3 regions of the Nocardioides koreensis genome follow, and region 3 is predicted to be linked to each of the others. Evidence: predicted binding sites of a transcription regulator. Region 3 holds the regulator's gene; each other region holds the start of a gene.

Region 1 (4,362 bases), on a different contig from region 3:
CGCAAGGTCTCGAGGAGGTACTCGCGCACGACTGCGTCGGGCGCCTGGTCGCTGTAGCGGACCGACACGTCGGTGAAGGTCGACCCGCCGTGGAGGCGGGCGGAGTGCACCGAGGCGAGCACCCGCTCGAAGCCGCCTCGGTCGAGAAGGGACTTCGTCCGGTCTGCGTGCCAGTGGGGTTCACTGAGCTCGACGCCCGAGTGGATGCGCAACCCGGGGTAGCGATCCCTGCAACGCTCCAGACACTGTCGGTAGCCGTCCAGGTCAAGGGGCGGCGGGGTGAACTGGTCCCCACTGACCAGGTGCTCCCAGTCCTCCGGGACCTGCGTGCCGGCGGGGAGCGTCCACGGGGTCAGGTCGGCGTGCTCCGTGAAGGCGACCGACGGCAGGCCGAGCTCGACCGCGCGCTGGCACGTGCGCTCCATGCTGCCTTCCGGCGCGTCCCACGACCACTCGGTGTGCACGTGATGGTCGGGCGGCAACGCCGCGCCTTCTTTCCCCGGGGCAGACACAAGCGGCATCCTCACCCGCGCCCCGGGCGGGCCGTCAAGGCCTGTCACCCGCGACGCGGGTGGTCCAGCGCAAGAAGGCCACGGGTGGGGGCCGGTGAGCACGCCGGTCGATCACCGTTGTACGACGACGAGTGCCCGGAGCCTTCCCGCGGCACCAGGCTCGGTCAGCCGGCAGCAACCGCGCGCACGTACAGGAAGACCGGCTGCGTGGTCAGGACGCGGCGCATCCGCGGGTCACGGATCTCTCGTCCGTCGTCGTGTGGGACGGGCTCTTCGACCGCGTCGATGACGAACCCGGCAGCGAGGAGCGGTGAGAACACCGCGGAGACGGGACGACGCCACATCTCGGCGGGGACACGAATGCCGTCGACGTCCCATTCCTCCTCGATGAGCTCCGTGCGGTGATAGTTGCTCCGATCCGAACGCAGCCACCCCGTGATGGGATGGTGGATCGACATGACCAGGGCGCCTCCCGGACGCAGGCAACGACGAACCTCGGCGAGGACAGGGTTCCAGTCAGGCAGGTAGTGCAGCACCAGGGAGGCCACCGCGACATCGACGCTCGCATCCGCGACCATCGTCAGCGGCGTGCTGAGGTCGGCCAGGTGGATGCTGGCGCGTTCGCCCAGACGCTCCCGGGCAAGACGGACCATCTCTTCCGACCGATCCAGCGCGGTGACGTGAGCACCGCAGTCCACCAGCTGCTGGGTCAGGTGCCCGGAAGCACATCCGAGCTCGAGCACATGCTGTCTGACGACAGGGCCGGCCAGCTGCAGGATCGTCGGCCGGTCGTAGTCGGCATTGGGCGGTCCGAGCTCGGACGACCGGTCGTATCGCTCAGCCAGCTCGCCGTAGATCCTGTCGCTCACCGCCGCAGACTGCCACGCGCGCCATAGTGAGCCGACTGACGGGTGAACGCACGGGACGGCATCGTCGTCGACCTGGCCGCCGTCGCCGAGAGTGAGAGCTCGGGTGTCGCTTCCCTGACCTGTCGCCAGAGTGGTCCTCAGGCTCGACCGGACTCGATGTACTGCTTGAGTCCCACCCAGTTCCGGCGCTCCCAGCCCGGGCCGACCAGGGCAAGGACGGGAGACATCACCCGCCACGGGCCGACCAGGACCATGTCCCAGTCCCACCGCAGTCGCGTCCCGCCGTCCACCTCCTCGAACGACAGCGAGCCGTCGACGTGCAGGTACGACGAGCGCACGACGTGGTGCAGCCGATGCGGCCTGCCGTACTCCACGACCTCGAGGGTCATCCTGCCCCTGGCACCCATGCCCCTGGGCTCGGCGACGAAGCGTGTGCCACTCCCCACCGGTCCCTCGCTCAGCTTCTCGGCGCGGACGATCCGTGGGTTGTACCTCGGCTCGTTGCGCTCGTCGGCGACCAGGTCGAAGACCTCTTCGACCGGCGCGTCGATGGAGACCTCTCCGGAGATGTGCGTCACCGCGAATGCTCCTCCCGGTCGATTGCTCATGGGCGCCAAAATTTTACCCTGCAGGCCTTCGCTCACTTGTTCGAAAATAATACAATGGAGTTGTCAGCGTGATCGCGGCACGCGGTGAGGGAAGGGTGTCATGGCGACAGGCACGTGGGAGGCGGTACGGCGACACCCGGTCGCCGTACTCGTCGAGCGCCTGCACGCGGAGCTCGACCAGGTTGCCGAGCAGGGCCTGTGGTCGATGGGCAACGAGGAGCTCACCGAGACCCTGCGCGAGGCGACCAGGCTCGCCTCGCGGCCGACGGGGTGGGGGCCACCTCGACCGCCTCCTGGTGGGCACACGCCACCAAGCAGACGCGTGCCGAGGCGCACCGCAAGATGCGACTGGCGCGGGCCATGGACCGGGACCACGAACCGGTCGGCGACGCCCTCTTCGCGGGCCGGCTGCTGACCGACCAGGCCGACGTCATCGTCAGGGCGGTCGACGAGCTGCCCCGAGACCTGGTCGACCCCGAGCTGGTGCAACGGGCCGAGCTGCACCTGGTCGGGCTCGCCCGGCACCACGACGCGAAGGAGCTGAAGGTGCTCGGGGCCGCGGTCCTCGAGCACCTGGCACCCGAGATCGCCGAGGCCCACGAGCAGGCCCAGCTCGACCGCGAGGAGAAGCAGGCCGCCCAGTCCGCCCGGTTCACGATGAGCGACGACGGGCACGGCCGCAGCCACGGCCGGTTCACGCTCCCGACGATGCAGGCCGAGATGCTGCGCAAGCACCTGCTCGCACTGGCCTCGCCCCGGCGGACCAGCGACGCCGGCGCCGGCACGGGCGGCACCCCGCCCGGGGAGCAGAAGCCGCTGCCCCACCGGATGGGCCTGGCCTTCCTCGAGTACGTCCAGCGCTACCCCAGCGACCACGTCCCCCAGTCCGGCGGCGTGGCCGCGACCGTGGTCGTCACGATGACCCTGGAGACCCTGATGGGCGGGTTGGCCTCGGCCGCCCTCGACACCGGGGCGCACATCTCCGCGGGCGAGGCCCGCCGGCTCGCCTGCGAGGCCGGGAGCATCCCGGCCGTGCTCGGCGGCGCCGGGCAGGTCCTCGACCTGGGCCGCAAGCGCCGCTTCCACAGCGAGCCGCAGCGCATCGCCCTCGGCCTCCGAGACGGCGGTTGCACGACGGAGGGGTGCGACTGGCCTCCCGGCCTCTGCCACGCCCACCACGATCCCCCGTGGTCGGCGGGCGGCATCACCGACGTCGACCGCGGTCGACTGCTCTGCCCCCACCACCACGCACGGGCCCACGACCCCACCTACCGCACGACCCGGCTCCCCGGCGGGAAGGTCGCCTTCACCAGGCGGACGTGAGGCAGAGCCTGCTCGGCTGTCATGGCCGTGCGTCCTCAGTCCCAGCCGTCCGGCAGCGGCCGCCACTCACCCCACCCGAAGCGACTCTCGGCCACGAAGTCCTGCAGGTTCGAGGCGAGCCGGTTGCGCCAGTCGGTGACCGAGGCATCGATGGTGCTCTCGTAGACCCGGTCGACGAGCCGCTCACCCACCAGGCTCAGCTCGAGCTCGGCGTACCAGTGGCGCGGGTCGGCGGACGGCGCGCGCCGGGCGACGGAGGCCGCGTCCACCTCATCCGGCCTCAGCACGGCCTCCAGCGCCGGAGCCACGATGTGCGCCACGACGTCGGCCACCCCGGCGATCCGCTGCTCCTCGGGGTCCACGCGGGCTCCGCTCACCGCGCCGGCGAGCTGAACCGCGCCCGCTTGCCGAAGGTCTCGAAGCCCAGCCTCGTGTAGAGGTCGGCCGCCGGGTTGTCCACGTTCACGGTCAACCACGCCTCGGTGGCGCCCTCCGCCGCGAGGGCCTGCAGGCTCCGGCTGACCAGGTGCGCGCCCAGCCCGCGGCCGCGCCAGGCCGGCACCGCGCCGACCTGGTCGACCCAGGTGTCCAGCACGTTGACGAACCCCACCGGCTGCCCGTCGGCGTCCAGCGCCACCAGCGACAGGTCACGACGCCAGTCGTCGTCCTCGGCGAGCTCCTCGAGCCACTCGTCCTCGGTCGGGTCCGGGAAGCCGGGACGGTCGGAGAAGGAGCCGACGTACGCCGCGAACAGGTCCCGGTGCGAGGCGTCCGCCACCGCGACGAGCTCCACGCCGTCCGGCGCCGGCACCACCGGCACCTCGCCCAGCGGGTGCCGCATGACGAGCTCGGCGAAGCCCTCCGCCAGGCCGAACCGCGCGTAGAGCCGCTCGGCGGTGGGCTCGCAGGTCTCCGTCGCGGCGGTGAGGAAGGCCGGCCCGGCGGCCGCGGCCGCCCACTCCATCAGCCGTCGCCCGAGCCCCTGTCCCCGGTGGGCCGGGTGCACCAGCCCACTGGTCGTCGCCGCGCCGTCGCGCACCGCCGCGCCCG
Region 2 (4,362 bases), on a different contig from region 3:
GCCGAGGGCGAACAGCGCCGCCTTGCCCTTCTTCTTGCCGCCCTTGAACCCCGGGGCGGCGTTCGTCTCGATGGAGGTGAGGTCCACGGGCCCGGCAGGCAGGCGGAACGGGTAGTGGGTCATGGCGTCACTATCCCAGCACCCTGGGGACGTCGAGCGTGCACCCGACCACGGTGTCCACCGTGCCGTTGTCCTGCGGCTCGTCGAACCACAGCCCCTCCGAGAACCCCGCCTTGGCCAGCACCCGCAACGACGCCGCGTTGCGGTGGTCGGGCGCGGCGAAGTACGACGTCGCGTCCGGGAAGCGACGTCGGGCCCGCAGCATCCAGGCCCACAGCATCCGTACCCCCAGCCCCCGGCCGACCCAGGCCGGATCGCCGATCAGGTAGTCGACCCCGATCGCGTCCGGGTCCGGCCCGAGCACGGCGTAGTCGGGGTAGTCGCCGATCCGGTAGTCCTGCAGGAACCCGACCGACCGGCCGTTGGCCTCCACCACCCACATCCGGGTCGGGGTGCGACCGTCGATGCGGGGCGCGTACTTCGCCTCGACCGACTCGTGCGTCGGCTCGCCGTCGGCGGCCCACCACCGCCGGACGTGGTCGCTCTGCCGCCACCTGACGACGTCGCCGAGGTCGCCGCGCGTCATGGCCCGGACCGTGACCACCCGGTCGTGGTCGACGGCGAACTGCTTGACCTCCCCGGACAGGTCAACCGGGACCGGGTCGGCGTGCACGCTCGCGCAGGTACGACGGGCCGCCGCGGCCCACGACTCCCCCGGGCGCACGACGCCCGACAGGTCATGTCCGCGGTCGTGGACGACGATCCGCAGCCCCGTCTGCTCCGACACGCACGTGAGCCTAGAACAAGCGCAGGCGGATGCTCAGAGATCGCCGTCGGCGTCCCGTCCGGCCTCGGCCAGCTCTTCGCGCACGACCGCGAACGCGAGCCCCGAGCCGTAGCCCTTGCGGGCGAGCATCCCGACCAGCCGCCGGGTGGCGGTGGTGTCGTCGACGCGGGACAGCGACCGCAGCTTCTTGCGGACCAGGGCGCGGGCCGCAGCCTCCTCGTCCGCGGGGTCGATCTCGTCGAGCGCCTCGCGGGCGACCTCGTCGTCGACGCCCTTGCGCCGCAGCTCCTGGGCCAGGGCCCGGCGGGCCAGGCCCTTGCCCGGCTGACGGCTGGCGATCCAGGACCGCGCGAAGGCCTCGTCGTCGACCAGCCCGACCTCCTCGAACCGGTCGAGCAGCCGCGTCGCGATCTCCGGCGGGACGTCGCGCGAGACGAGCTTGTCGCTCAGCTCCTTGCGGCTGCGGGCCTGTCCGGTCAGCTGGTCGAGCAGGATCTTGCGGGCCACCGACTCGGGGTCGGCATCCGGGCCCTGGGCCACCGGGTCCGGCGGGGCCGGGGCCACCGGGTCGGACGGTGCCGGGGTGGGCGCGGACGCGCGCTGCGTCCACGCGTCCACCCCGGCGGTGACGTCACCGGCCCACGACGGGGCGGGCCGGTGGTCGTCGAACCCCGGTGATCGAGCCTGTCGAGATTCCGGTGATCGAGCCTGTCGAGATTCAGAAGTCATCGACACCCAGCGGGTCGGCGGCGGGGGTCTCGGCGTCGACCGTCGGGCCGACTCCCAGCTTCTCGAGGATCTTCTTCTCCAGCTCGTTGGCCAGGTCGGGGTTGTCCCGCAGGAAGTTGCGGGCGTTCTCCTTGCCCTGGCCGAGCTGGTCGCCCTCGTAGGTGTACCAGGCGCCGGCCTTGCGGACGAGACCCGCCTCGACGCCGACGTCGATCAGGCCACCCTCGCGGCTGATGCCCTTGCCGTACATGATGTCGAACTCCGCCTGCTTGAACGGCGGGGCGACCTTGTTCTTCACGACCTTGACCCGGGTCCGGTTGCCGACCATGTCGGTGCCGTCCTTGAGGGTCTCGATGCGGCGCACGTCGAGACGGACCGAGGAGTAGAACTTCAGTGCGCGACCACCGGTCGTGGTCTCGGGCGAGCCGAACATCACGCCGATCTTCTCGCGCAGCTGGTTGATGAAGATCGCGGTCGTCTTGGAGTTGTTCAGCGCACCGGTCATCTTGCGCAGCGCTTGGCTCATCAGGCGGGCCTGCAGGCCGACGTGGCTGTCGCCCATCTCGCCCTCGATCTCGGCGCGGGGCACCAGCGCGGCCACCGAGTCGATGACGATCAGGTCGAGCGCGCCGGAGCGGATCAGCATGTCGGCGATCTCGAGCGCCTGCTCACCGGAGTCCGGCTGGGAGACCAGCAGCGCGTCGGTGTCGACGCCGAGGGCCTTGGCGTACTCCGGGTCGAGCGCGTGCTCGGCGTCGATGAACGCGACGATGCCGCCGGCACGCTGGGCGTTGGCCACCGCGTGCAGGGCGACCGTCGTCTTGCCGGAGGACTCCGGACCGTAGATCTCCACCACGCGGCCGCGCGGCAGGCCACCGAGGCCGAGCGCCACGTCAAGGGCGATCGACCCGGTCGGGATGATCTCCAGGGGGGCGCGCGTCTCGTCACCGAGGCGCATCACGGAGCCCTTGCCGAACTGGCGCTCGATGTTGGCGAGCGCGGTGTCGAGAGCCTTGTCCCGGTCTCCACCAGCCATGTCGTTCTTCTCCTTCGGGGGCTTGGCCGCCCCGCGTCGTGGTCGCTTCGTCTGGGTTGTCGTCGTCGTGTTCATCGTTGAGCGAGACGCTAGACGGAACCGCCGACAGTGCCGATCCGGGGACCGGGCTGCCTGTGGACGACGTCGACCAGAGCGTCACCTGTGCACCCACACTAGCCCGAACACGTGTTCGAGCAGGGCAGCCGGGTCCGGGCGTGTCGGAGCGTCGTACGACACCTCACACCGGCTCGGCGGCGGGCTCCCGGGGAGGCTCGGCGGGCACCCGCGGCAGCCGCACCCGGAAGCGGCACCCGGGCGTGTCGGCGGCCTCGACGTTCTCGACCTCCACCCTGCCCCGGTGAGCCTCGACGATCCCCTTCACGATCGCCAGCCCCAGCCCGGCGCCCCGGGCGTGGGAGGAGTCCTCGGTGTCGGGCGTGCGCGCCGCGCCACCCTGCCAGGCCACGTCGAACACGCGCTCCATCTCCTCGGGGTCCAGACCACCGCAGCCGTCGGTGACGCTCAGCTCGACCCCGTCGTCCACCGCCCGCCCGTGGATCTCGACGACGCCGTCGGCCGGCGTGTGGCGGATCGCGTTCATGACCAGGTTGGAGACGACACGCGAGAGCCCGGCGGCGTCAGCGGTGACCTCCACCCCGTCCTCCACGCTGCCGCCCAGCCGCACTCGCCGGGCGCGCGCAACCGGGTCGGCGCCGGCGATGGCCTCGCTGACCAGGTCGCCGAGCATCACCGCCTCGGGGCTGAGCCGCAGCACGCCCGCGTGGATCCGGGAGAGCTCGAAGAGGTCGTCGACCATCCGCACCATCCGGTCCACCTCGGCGCGGATCTGCCGGTGGTAGCGCGCCGGGTCGGAGGCGAGGCCGTCCTCGAGCGCCTCGGTCATCGCCCGCATCCCGGCCAGCGGGGTCCGCAGGTCGTGCGAGACCCAGGAGACCAGCTCGCGCCGCGACTCCTCGAGCCGCTCGGCCCGCAGCCGCGACTCCTCGAGGCGCTCGCTCGTGCGCGCCAGCTCGTCGGACAGCGCCTGGAACTCGCTGGGGCCGCGGCGTTCCCCGGCAAAGGTGCCGTCCACGCCCATCCGCCGGGCGTCCTCCTGCAACGACGCCGACCAGTGCACGATCGCGGCGCCGAGGGCGAGCGCGACCGCGACCGCGACGAGGCCGGCCACCAGGGCGACCAGGCTGATCACGCCCCAGTCGTGGTCGGAGATGAACATCAGCTGCGCCGTCGCCACGACCCCGGCCAGCACCGAGAGCACGGCGATCACCGCGACCAGCCCCAGCTGCCAGCGGATCGAGCGGTGCCGGAGCAGCCAGGCCAGGAAGAGGCCGACCGCGCCGACGCCGAGCGCGCACGCGGCCGCCACGAGGACGATCTGGACGTGGTCGGAGCTCATGTGGGGTCCCCGGGCGAAGCGGAGCGAAGCGAGCATTCGTCTGGGGTGTTCATGCAGAGGCCTCCCATCGGTAGCCGACGCCCCAGACCGTGAGCAGGCGTTCGGGTCGGGTCGGGTCGCGCTCGACCTTCTCGCGCAGGCGGCGCACGTGGACCGTGACCGTCGAACGGTCGCCGATCGACCAGCCCCACACCTGTTGGAGCAGGTCGTCGCGGGAGAAGGCGGTGCCGGGGTGCGCGACCAGGAAGCGCAGCAGGTCGAACTCGCGGCCGGTCAGGGCCAGGGGCCGGCCCTCGCGGGTCACCACGTGCCGGGCGCTGTCGACGACGAGGT
Region 3 (4,362 bases):
GAACTTCAGCCCGGACCACACCTCGTCCACCGCTGCCACCTTGACGTCGACGAAGCCCAGCCCGAGGCCGAGCCCGCGCACGAGGTTCTCGTCGAGGTCCGAGACCGGACCGTCCGGGTTGCGGGCGGAGCGCTGGGCGGCCTTCTTGGGCCAGCAGACCCAGACCATGCCGTCGATCACGGTGCGGGCGAAGACCTCCGGCAGCCGACGCGCCAGGGCGCGGCGCTCGGCGTGGAAGGTCAGCGTGACGTCGGCCGCGCGCGGCAGGCGGCGTACGACGTGGGCATGGCGTGAGGATGGCAAACGAAGTGGGGCGGGGCCACCTGGCCCCGCCCCACGTCTTCCCCGGCCCGCCGGTCGGGGTCGAGTCGACCGGCGGGAGTCTGTGTTGGTGCTGCCCCAGGGGGCCTGGGTCACTCGACGGGCACGCGCAGCCGCTGGCCGGCGACGACCATCCCGGAGTCGAGGGCGTTGAGCCGCTCGATGCGGTCGATCATGGTGCGGACGCCGCCGTCGTCGGCGATGTCGGCGGCGATGCCCCAGAGCGTGTCACCCGCACCGACCATCACGACGCGGGTCGGCTCGGGGGTGCCGGGCTCCTCGGTGGCGACCGAGCCGGCGGCCAGGGCCAGCCCCAGTCCGAGGGCGACGAGCATCGCCAGCGCCAGGACGACGAGCCGGCCGCGGCGGGTCAGCCGGAGCTGGCCGGCGCTCGCCGGGGCCAGCGTGGGACGGAACGTGGTGCTCGCGGTCATCGTGCTCATCGGGACCTCCTGGGGAAGCGGCGGTCAGCCTCGGGTCGTTAGCTCGATCTGCTGTCGAACCGATGTCTAACGGCGGCCACCGACAGTCCCCTGCGGGATGTCTGGACCACCCTGGTCACGATCGGCTCGATCAGACGTTCGATCGAACATGTGTACGAGGTTAGAGCAGGTGTTCGAACAGCACAAGGCCCTGGACGAACATTTGTTCGAACACGTTCGAGCGGCCCCCGACGCGGATCAGGCGTTGCGGCTGATCGCGCGACGCCCCTGCGCCACGAAGAGGCCCAGCCCGCGGGCGGCCACCGACGGCGCCATCGCGGAGACCCGGACCACGCCACCGCGCCAGCCCGGCACCGAGCGCACCACGCGGCGGCTGCCCAGCAGGCCCACCGCCTCCTCGGCCACCTCGTCCACGGTGAGGATCCGGCCGCCGGAGTGGACCAGCGCGCTCCCCATCCCGCCGGGTGTCTGCTGGTCGAGCATCGCGGTCCTCACCCCGTCCGGGCAGAGCGCGCGCACCCGGATCCCCTTGCGGGTCTCGACGTCACCGGACATCGAGATCGACACGATGGCGGCCTTGGTCGCGGCGTACACGCTGTAGCCGGGCACCGGCCCCAGCCCGGCCAGCGACGCCGTGTTGACGATGTCGCCGTCGCGCCCGGAGGCCTCGAAGGCCGCGATCGCCGCGCGCATCCCCCACATCGTGCCCATCAGGTTGACGTCGACCAGGCGCCGCACGGCCTCCTCGGACAGCTCCGCCAGGGTGCCGTCGTCGCCGACGCCGGCGTTGTTGAACCACGCAGTGAGCACGCCGTGCCGCCCGGCCGTCGCGGCGGCCTCCGCGTGGGAGCCCGGGTCACGGACGTCGTGCGCCAGCCCCTCGGCGGCGCCGATCTCGTCGGCGGTCCGCCTCGCGCCCTCGCCGTCCACGTCGGTCAGCACGACCTGGTACCCCCGGGCGACCATCCGCTCGGCGATGCCGCGACCGATGCCGCGGGCGCCGCCGGTGACGACACAGCTGATGGGCTCGGAGCTGGGGGCGGGGTTCGTCGACATGACGGGAGTCAACCAGACCGGGCGTGGTCTCGACAGGCTCGACCACCGGTTGACCAGTGCGACACGCAGTTCGAACAGATGTTTGAATCACCGGTCCGGTTTGGCTACGGTTGGTGGCACCAGCCCGGGACGCCCGGGCCGTACGCCGCGAACCCGGAGGCAGCCGCATGGCCACGAAGAAGACCGACGCCCACAAGGTTGCCCAGCTGCCCGACGGCCCCCCGGACGCCACCGGCCTGACCCCGCGCCAGCAGCGCGTGCTGACCACGATCAAGGGCTCGATCGAGCGGCGCGGCTACCCGCCGAGCATGCGCGAGATCGGCGAGTCGGTCGGCCTGACCAGCTCCTCCAGCGTCGCGCACCAGCTGAAGGTGCTCGAGGAGAAGGGGTTCATCAAGCGCGACCCCAACCGGCCGCGCGCGATCGAGGTGTTCCTGCCCGAGGTGCTGGCGGCCCGCCGCTCGATCTCGGCGGCCGACGAGTCGTCGTACGACGAGACCGGGATCGGCGACGCCGTGCCCGCCGCGCAGTACGTCCCCGTCGTCGGGCGGATCGCCGCCGGTGGCCCGATCCTCGCCGAGGAGCGGATCGAGGACGTCTTCCCGCTGCCCAAGCAGCTCGTCGGCGACGGCCAGCTCTTCCTGCTCGAGGTCTCCGGGGACTCGATGATCGACGCCGCCATCTGCAACGGCGACTACGTCGTGATCCGCCAGGAGCAGACCGCCGAGAACGGCGAGATCGTGGCCGCCATGATCGACGGCGAGGCCACCGTCAAGACGTTCCAGCGCAAGGACGGCCAGGTGTGGCTGCTCCCCCACAACGACGCCTACGAGCCCATCGACGGCACCCACGCGACCATCCTCGGGAAGGTCACTGCGGTCCTGCGCCGCATGTGACGCCGCGCGTGACAAGGGGCCTTAATCCCCTGTCATCGGAATACTTCCGGGTAATACTTGGCTCTGTCTGACGATCAGTGAGCCCGAAAGTACGCCTGTGACGATGCCGAGCCTGCCCGTGATCCCGGGGATCCGTAACCGATACCCGAGGGTCTTCCGTGGCGTGCTCGAGCTGGTGCTGGTGCTCTCCCTGTGGGTCGCCTACAGCCTCTCCCGGCTCTTCGCCGACGCCAACATGGGGCCGGCCCTGGCCCGCGCGAACGACCTGCTCCACATCGAGCGGCACCTCGGCATCCACTGGGAGCTGTCGCTCAACAAGCTCTTCATCGACAACGACGCGATCGGGCTGGTCGGCAGCTACTGGTACGCCACGCTCCACTACATCGTCACCGGCGCGGTGCTCCTGTGGCTCTACCGCCTCGGCCGGCACTGCTACGTGCCCGCCCGCCGGGCGCTCGCCATCGCCACCATCCTCGGCCTGGTCGCCTACCTGCTGATGCCCACCGCGCCGCCGCGGTTCATCCAGGGGTACGCCGACGTGCTGAGCCTGCACGCCGCCGACGGCTGGTGGGGCACGGACGCCTCCGCGCCGCGCGGCCTGGGCGGGCTGACCAACGAGCTCGCCGCGTTCCCCTCCCTGCACGCGGGCTGGGCGCTCTGGGTCGCGATCTCGCTGCAGCGGCACGCCCGCTGGCACTGGCTCAAGGGCCTCGGCTGGGCCTACGCGGCCGGCACCGCGATCGTGATCGTCGGCACCGGCAACCACTGGGTCATCGACGTCATCGTCGGCTGGCTCGTGGTCGTGGCCGGGTTCCTGGCCGCCGAGACCCTGCCGTCGCCCAAGGACGCCCCGGGTCGCACCAACGGCGACACCGCGTCGGACGCCCCGGAGCTTGTGTCCGCCGGTCCCGGCGCGCCCAGCGCAGCCGCGCACGCCAAGTAGTCCGCCGCCGCGTCAGCCCACCGGCGGGTGTCCCTCCGGTGACGCGCGGGTGACGGGACGGTGCTCACACCCCGGCCGCGTCACCTCTGACCGATCAGCTCCGTTGATCGGTCCGTGACCACACCTCGCCCCGCCCTGAACCGCGCGCTGCCCCGGCGTACCGTCCTGGCCACCGGCGCCGCCGGAGGTGTCCTGGTGACCGTGGCCGGCACCGCCGACGCGACCGCCTCGCAGCGTGCCGCCGGCCACCGGGCCTTCCGGCACGGTGTCGCGTCCGGCGACCCGCTGCCCCGGGCCGTCGTGATCTGGACCCGCGTCACGCCGACCGCGGCGAGCACCCCGGGCTCGGGCCACGGGCCCCGGGTCCGGGTGCACTGGGAGGTGGCCACCGACGAGCGCTTCCGGCACGTGGTGCGCCGCGGCAGCTTCGCGACCGGCCCGGAGCGCGACCACACCGTCAAGGTGGACGTGACCGGGCTGGACCCGGCGCGCTGGTACCACTACCGGTTCCGCTGGGACGGCCACACCAGCCGGGCCGGGCGCACCCGCACCGCGCCCGCCGCCGACGCCACCCCGGACCACCTGCGTTTCGGCGTGGTCTCCTGCGCCAACCTCCAGGCCGGCTGGTTCAGCGCCTACCGCGGGCTGGCCGCGCGTGACGACCTGCACGCGGTGGTGCACCTGGGCGACTACCTATACGAGT

The links. The regulator LexA, encoded in region 3, represses DNA repair genes until DNA is damaged. The targets are predictions, from matches to a motif close to TCGAACANNTGTTCGA.
Region 1: a site for LexA is predicted at 2,018-2,033, ahead of ABD268_RS06220 (HNH endonuclease signature motif containing protein). Genes of this name have one in related genera too.
Region 2: a site for LexA is predicted at 2,791-2,806, ahead of recA (recombinase RecA). Genes of this name have one in related genera too.

The regions. Positions count from the first base shown of each region.
Region 1 is NZ_BAAAQR010000002.1:437,816-442,177, reverse strand. It holds gene ABD268_RS06235 (PHP domain-containing protein) at 1-512, opposite strand, end outside; gene ABD268_RS06230 (class I SAM-dependent methyltransferase) at 677-1,381, opposite strand; gene ABD268_RS06225 (SRPBCC family protein) at 1,519-1,989, opposite strand; gene ABD268_RS06220 (HNH endonuclease signature motif containing protein) at 2,260-3,312, shown strand; gene ABD268_RS06215 (hypothetical protein) at 3,348-3,674, opposite strand; gene ABD268_RS06210 (GNAT family N-acetyltransferase) at 3,686-4,362, opposite strand, start outside.
Region 2 is NZ_BAAAQR010000004.1:193,106-197,467, reverse strand. It holds gene ABD268_RS08980 (PPK2 family polyphosphate kinase) at 1-123, opposite strand, end outside; gene ABD268_RS08975 (GNAT family N-acetyltransferase) at 131-847, opposite strand; gene ABD268_RS08970 (regulatory protein RecX) at 881-1,411, opposite strand; gene recA (recombinase RecA) at 1,566-2,612, opposite strand; gene ABD268_RS08960 (sensor histidine kinase) at 2,851-4,029, opposite strand; gene ABD268_RS08955 (response regulator transcription factor) at 4,079-4,362, opposite strand, start outside.
Region 3 is NZ_BAAAQR010000006.1:176,211-180,572, reverse strand. It holds gene ABD268_RS11885 (hypothetical protein) at 1-303, opposite strand, end outside; gene ABD268_RS11880 (LysM peptidoglycan-binding domain-containing protein) at 414-764, opposite strand; gene ABD268_RS11875 (SDR family NAD(P)-dependent oxidoreductase) at 1,002-1,820, opposite strand; gene lexA (transcriptional repressor LexA) at 1,988-2,716, shown strand; gene ABD268_RS11865 (phosphatase PAP2 family protein) at 2,820-3,659, shown strand; gene ABD268_RS11860 (alkaline phosphatase D family protein) at 3,774-4,362, shown strand, end outside.